One region of the Alcanivorax sp. genome, then DNA from elsewhere that is predicted to be linked to it. Evidence: predicted binding sites of a transcription regulator. Region 1 holds the regulator's gene; each other region holds the start of a gene.
What was found. The regulator sigma-54, encoded in region 1, starts transcription at its own class of promoters, with help from an activator protein. The targets are predictions, from matches to a motif close to TGGCACNNNNNTTGCTNT.
Positions count from the first base shown of each region.

Region 2: a site for sigma-54 is predicted at 1,417-1,434, ahead of KZ772_RS01800 (NarK family nitrate/nitrite MFS transporter). Genes of this name have one in related genera too.
Region 3: a site for sigma-54 is predicted at 1,046-1,063, ahead of glnL (nitrogen regulation protein NR(II)). Genes of this name have one in related genera too.

Region 1 covers NZ_CP080267.1:3,605,177-3,607,446, forward strand. Annotated here, with positions in the region: gene ptsN (PTS IIA-like nitrogen regulatory protein PtsN) at 1-29, opposite strand, end outside; gene raiA (ribosome-associated translation inhibitor RaiA) at 46-345, opposite strand; gene KZ772_RS16950 (RNA polymerase factor sigma-54) at 385-1,851, opposite strand; gene lptB (LPS export ABC transporter ATP-binding protein) at 2,107-2,270, opposite strand, start outside.
Region 2 covers NZ_CP080267.1:410,733-413,002, reverse strand. Annotated here, with positions in the region: gene KZ772_RS01805 (MFS transporter) at 1-1,232, shown strand, start outside; gene KZ772_RS01800 (NarK family nitrate/nitrite MFS transporter) at 1,477-2,270, shown strand, end outside.
Region 3 covers NZ_CP080267.1:2,080,084-2,082,353, reverse strand. Annotated here, with positions in the region: gene glnA (glutamate--ammonia ligase) at 1-36, shown strand, start outside; gene KZ772_RS09635 (DUF4124 domain-containing protein) at 190-936, shown strand; gene glnL (nitrogen regulation protein NR(II)) at 1,073-2,182, shown strand; gene glnG (nitrogen regulation protein NR(I)) at 2,238-2,270, shown strand, end outside.

The sequences.
Region 1 (2,270 bases):
GCTTCGGTGAGTAGTTCGCGAACTCGCATAATTGTCGCTTTGGGGTCAGTGGCCGTGTTTGTGGCTGACGGCCTTTTCCTTGTGTTTGAGGATCTGACGGTCAAGCTTGTCCGTCAGCTTGTCGATGGCAGCGTACATGTCCACTGCTTCAGCGGTGGCGAAGACGTCGGCCCCGGAGATATGGATGGTGGATTCCGCCTTGTGGGTCTTGGGTTCCGGGGAAAGAATCACCTGGACACTGGTAATCTGATCAAAATGCCGTTCAAGACGGGAGAATTTGTCTCCTACGTAGGCTCGCAAAGCGTCGGTAATTTCCAGGTGATGACCGCTGATATTAATTTGCATGGCTGGCTCCTTTACCTGCTCGTTGGGCCGTCCCGGCGCCTACACCAAACGCTTGCGGGCGCTGGATGACGGTATTCTCATCGCCTCACGATACTTGGCGACTGTCCGGCGCGCCACGTTGATCCCCTGCTCGTTCAACAAGCTGGCAAGCTTGTTGTCGCTGAGCGGTTTGCGGGGGTTCTCGGCAGCGACCAGCTTCTTAATAATGGCACGAATAGCGGTGGAGGAACACTCACCGCCGCCGTCTGTTCCCACGTGGCTGGAGAAGAAATACTTAAGCTCAAAGACGCCGCGGGGTGTCATCATATATTTCTGGTTGGTGACCCGACTGATGGTCGATTCGTGCATCTCGACGGCATCGGCAATGTCGGCCAGAACCAGGGGTTTCATGGCTTCTTCCCCATAGTCGAAGAAGTCCTGCTGGACTTCAACAATGCGGGTGGCCACCTTCAGCAGGGTGTCGTGGCGGCTTTGCAGGCTCTTGATGAACCACTTGGCTTCCTGCACGCAGTTGCGCAGGTACTGGCCATCCTCGCCCCCGGCCTTGCGGGCCATGGAGGCGTACTGCTGCTGCAGGTTGACCTTGGGCAGTACCTCCTCGTTCAGGCTTACCTGCCAGTGGCCCTGATGCTGGCGCACAATCACGTCCGGTACCGCATAATCCACCTGGCTCTCACCGATCTGTTCGCCAGGGGCAGGGTCCAGGGTGCGCAACAGGGAGAGGGCGTCGAGCAGGTTCTCCTCGCTGATCTGCAGCACCCGGCGCAGGGCCGCATAATCGTGTTTTTCCAGCAGCTCCAGATGCTCCAGAAGGGCCAGGGCATAGTCCAGGAAGGGAGTGTCTGTGGGTAACTGACGCAGCTGAACACGCAGGCAATCGGCCAGATCCAGGCTGGCCACCCCTACGGGATCGAATTGCTGCAGGCGATGCTGGACGGCCAGTACTTCGTCGGCTTCCAGCTCGTCACCTTCGGTGAGCAGGTCATCCTGGGCGTTCATCATCGCCACGATGTCGTCCACGGTAACGGTCAGATAGCCGCGATCGTCCAGGGATTCGATAATGGTCATGGCGATGATGCGGTCCACATCGCTCATGGGGGTCAGATTCAGTTGCCAGAGCAGATGGTCCTGCAGGTTGCCGGCCACGCTATGTCGCTGCTGCCAGTCGTCGGCATCGTCGGGTAGGGCGGCGGAGGCGCTTCTGGTCTGGCCGGAATAGACATCGTCCCATTCCGTTTCGATGCCGGGTTCGCCGTCCACGAACTCTTCCAGGGCATCGTCCCGCTCGGTATCCAGCTCCTGGTCGTCCTGACGTTCTTCGTCAATGTCAGGCAGGGATTCGTCACCGAAATCGTCGGCCAGCTCCAGCAAAGGGTTGCTTTCCACGGCCTGCTGTATCTCCTGGCGGAGGTCCAGCGTGGACAGCTGCAAAAGGCGAATGGCCTGCTGCAGCTGAGGAGTCATGGTCAGCTGCTGGCCGATTTGTAGTTGTAGGCTTGGCTTCATACTGCTCAGGCTGGTCGGTCCCCAAAACCTGAGAATAGCAGTCTATCTGTAAGACAAGCAATATTTGTGCCAAGGGTTGTTGTGTGCTAGGAGGAGGGAGTTAACAGTGAACAGTTAATAGTTAACAGCGCGCGATCTTAGGCGTGGCGCCGTTTGGGTGCAGGCAGCCGCGTCTAGGGCTTGTGCGCGGCTGCGGGGCTTGAAAGACAGAAAGTCTGCCTCGCGAACTGTTCACTATTAACTATTCACTGCCTTTTACAGCCTGAAGTCCGCCCCCAGATACACATCCCGTACCTGCTGGTTACCGAGAATGGTATCCGCATCGCCGGAGGCGATGATGTGGCCGGCGCTGACAATGTAGGCGGTGTCGCAGATATCCAGGGTTTCGCGCACGTTGTGGTCGGTAATCAGTACGCCGA
Region 2 (2,270 bases), 770 kb from region 1:
CACGGATTGTGTTCGGTACATTACTTATCGTCGCGGCTTTTCCATGCTGGGCCTTTGCCATGGCCAACAGCTTTGAACAGTTGGCCGTGACACGCCTGCTGCTTGGCTTTGTTGGCGCGGGATTTGTGGTCGGCATCCGGCTTATCAGCGAATGGTTCCCGGCCCGGGAAGTGGGCCTGGCCGAAGGCGTCTATGGCGGCTGGGGCAACTTCGGCGCTTTTGCCTCCTATGTCACCCTGCCCTCCCTCGCCCTGCTGTTCGGCGGCGAAGATGGCTGGCGCTGGGCGATCGCCTGCACCGGTATCCTTTCTTTTCTGTACGGTCTGATCTTTCTCTGGCGCGCCCGTAACACGCCGGCCGGAGCCTCCTACTTCAAACCCAAGAAGGCCACAGCGCTGGAAGTCAGTAACCGACGTGACCTGTTCTTCTACATAGGGGCCAGCCTGCCACTGTACCTGGCCTTGTTTGTCATCGTCTGGCGCCTGGGGCCCCAGGGCTTTGACCTTTATGGTGTAGGCACACAGGGGGCGGCAGCCGCCTTTGTGCTGGCCCTGGCCGCTATTCAGTTTTCCCAGATATGGAAAGTGAACAAGGAACGCCTGCAACAGCCCGCACCGGAGCAGGACAGCTACCCCTTCAAACAGGTGGCCATTCTTGATTTGTCCTACTTCATTACCTTTGGTGCCGAATTGGCGGTCAAATCCATGCTGCCACTGTTTTTCCTGGATACCTTTGCGGAAGTGACGCCGGTAACAGCCGGTCTGCTGGCATCGGGCTTTGCATTCACCAACCTGATAGCCCGCCCCGGTGGCGGCTGGCTGTCCGATCGCATTGGCCGAAAGAAATCCTTGAGTATTCTGATCACCGGCCTGTTGCTCGGCTTTCTGCTGCTCAGCCAGATCGACAGCGGCTGGCCGGTGCTCCTGGCGATGGCCGCCACCATGGTCTGTTCCTGCTTTGTGCAGGGTGGCGCCGGTGCCGTATTTGCCACCGTCCCCCTGATCAAGCGCCGGCTGACAGGCCAGATCTCAGGCATGGTGGGCGCCTACGGCAATGCTGGCGCCGTCATTTTTCTGACCGTACTGACCTTTGTGGACGCCAGCACCTTCTTCCTGGTGATTGCCGCCAGTGCCGCCCTGGTGCTGGCTGCTGTCCAGTTTCTGAATGAGCCCAAAGGACACATCGCAGAAGTAGACGAAGATGGTCGCGTACAACTGATCGAAGTGGGCTGAACAGCATAACGGCCGGGCTCACCATATCGAGCCCGGTCGTGCACCAGTCATGCCCACGCTTCATGCCTCAAAACAGGATGACTTCCAGGCAGCGAATCGTGCTCCAGCCTCATTCTGCCGCACCAAATTTCATCATTTTTCATGCACCAATATATTTTCCATTAAAAAACAACAACTTAAAAAGTGGCACAACCCTTGCTTAATCACTGAAACCGCCGAACACATCCGTTGTGATGGAGTGATCATGAGCACAGACAAACTGAACATCCTGAATTTTTCCGCACCACGCATCCGCCTGTTGCATCTTAGCTGGCTGGCCTTCTTTATTACCTTTGTTGTCTGGTTTTCGCATGCCCCGTTAATGGGGCACCTGCGGGAAGCCTTCGACCTCACCGCCGACCAGATCAAGGCGTTGCTGATTCTCAACGTGGCGCTGACCATTCCCGCCCGGGTGGTTATCGGTTCCCTGGTAGATCGCTTCGGCCCCCGGCTGGTGTTTGGCTCGCTGCTGATGCTGGCCGCACTTCCCTGCTGGGCGTTTGCTCTTTCCACCACCTATGAACAGCTGGCGGTAACCCGTCTGCTGATGGGCTTTGTGGGAGCCGGCTTTGTGGTGGGCATCCGCCTGATCAGCGAATGGTTCCCGGCCCGGGAAGTGGGCCTGGCAGAAGGCGTCTATGGCGGCTGGGGCAACTTCGGTTCCGCCGCAGCGGCGATTACCCTGCCGTCCCTCGCGCTGCTTTACGGCGGTGATGACGGCTGGCGCTGGGCCATTGCCACCACCGGCGCGGTGGCCTTTTTGTACGGCATGTTCTTCCTCTGGCGGGCACGCAATACCCCCCAAGGCTCCTCTTACTTCAAGCCGAAGAAAGCCGGTGCCCTGGAAGTAAGCACCAGGAAAGACCTGTTCTTTTACCTGGCCATGAGCCTGCCCCTGTATATCGCGCTGCTGGTCATTGTCTGGCGCCTCGGGCCCACCAACCTGAATCTGTTCGGCCAGACCACACAGATACTGCTTGGCGCCCTGATTATCAGCCT
Region 3 (2,270 bases), 1.5 Mb from region 1:
CATCCGGTCGAGTTCGATATGTACTACTCCTGCTAATTCCCTTTTGGGAAGTTGCAGAAAGAGGGCCCCCGCCAGTCGGGGGCTTTTTTTTGTCTGTGCTATTCTGAAGTAACCGCCATTTTGTGCATTTGGCACTTTCCTGCGCCCGGTGGTCGGGTGAGAATCAGGGAAGGTCTATGGGAGGCGATAATGACGAAAACAGGAATGCTGCTGGCCAGTTTGCTTGTCTGTTCTGGCGGACTTCACGCAGAGACAGGCGTCGATGCTGAAGAGGAGAAGGCAAACGGCTCCGCGAAAATATATCGATCTGTCGATAAGAATGGCAACGTGATTTTCAGTGATCAGCCCCCGGGGGATGGTGGTGCCTCTGAAGAGGTGCACCTGCGTACCCCCAATGCTGTGCCTATGGAGCAGGTCAAATTGCCGCGGGTTGACCCGCAGCCCGCGGAAAAAGAACAGTTTCAGGGGTATGTTTCTCTGGTGATCACCAGCCCTGAGCCGGAAAGTACCATTCGTAATCCGCAGGAGCCGGTGCCGGTGGTCGCGGATCTGAAGCCATCCCTTCAGGATGGGGATCGTCTGGTTCTGTTCGATAACGGGGAGGCGCAGGCTGGTATGGAGCTGAATACCGTGATTCGGGGCACTCACTCCCTGGTGGTGAAGGTGGTGGGCCCGGATGATGAGGTATTGATCAGCTCGGAGCCGGTGCAGGTCTATGTGCATCGCAGCACGGTGCAGAATTTCCAGAACCGTCCGGGTAATGGTAATGGGGGTAACAGGGCCCCGAATACCATCGGTGATCCTGCGAGACGTGGTAACTCCGCCGGGACGGGGGAAACGGCGTCATCGGGCAAGCCCGCGGGTGCGGGCGACCAGGCGGGCCGGGGGAAGCCGGCTCGCCCCGCCCAGCAGCGCCCTGTTCTGACTCCTCGATAATGCACCATTAGGGTGCATCCTTTCCCTGAATCCCGCTACACTCATCATCATGGGTCTGCATTCTCCGCTGTGACGACCTGAAGCCGTGCATCTACGGCGTCAGCAGAGGTGGCCTGATAATTGCTTATGCCCTGTTATGGGCCAACAGTTGATGGGTGGTGTCACCTTGCACAAACGTTTACTCGATCACCTGCGCACTGCAGTGGTCATGCTTGATCACAATCTGCAGGTCCGCTATCTGAATCCAGCGGCAGAGATGCTGCTGGCGACCAGTGTCAGCCGTGCAATGGGGCAGCCGCTTCCCGACTATTTTTTTGATGACGAGGAAGCCCGTGATGCCCTGCGCCAGTGCATCCAGGATGAGCACCCGTTTACACGTCGGGAGGCCCGTCTGGCGGTAGCCCCGGGTTATGAAATAACCGTGGATTATTCGGTCAGCCCGATCAACGAACCCGGCCAGACGCTGAGTCTTTTGATGGAAATGCAGCCGCTGGATCGACTGTTACGTATCACCCGGGAAGAGGCGCTGATCCATGCCCATCAGGCAACCCGGGCGCTGGTGCGCGGGGTGGCACACGAGATCAAGAACCCGCTGGGGGGTATCCGGGGGGCGGCACAGTTGCTTGAACGAGCGTTGCCAGATCCGGATCTGACCGAATACACCAAGGTCATTATTGATGAGGCGGACCGGCTTCGCACAGTGGCGGATCGCATGTTGGGTCCGCGAAAACCGCCGGAATTCAAGGCGGTAAATGTCCACGAGTGCCTGGAGCATGTTCGTCAATTGCTGCTGGCGGAACATCCTCAGGGGGTGGCGATCTGGCGGGATTACGATATTAGTCTGCCGGATGTGATCGCCGACCGGGATCAGATGATACAGGTGTTGCTCAATATTATTCGCAACGCTACCCAGGCCTTGCTGGAGTCACATACCGAGGATGCCCGCATCATCATGCGCACCCGGGTATTGCGCCAGTTCACCATTGGCTCCCAGCGTCACCGTCTGGTGCTGAGGGTGGATATTATCGACAACGGCCCGGGCATTGCAGCGGATGTGCAGGAGACCCTGTTCTATCCCATGGTCAGTGGCCGGGCCAGTGGTACCGGGCTGGGATTGTCCATTGCCCAGTCCATTATCAGTCAGCATCAGGGGTTGATCGAGTGCGAGAGCACACCGGGCAAGACCGTTTTCAGTATTTTGCTGCCAATGGAGCAGCCGGAAGTAACGGAGAGTGAACAGCCATGAGTGCCTACGCAGCCGTGAGCAACGTTAACAGTGAAACACCAGAGAGAGGCCGGTCATGAGCGTAACTGTATGGGTAGTCGACGATGAC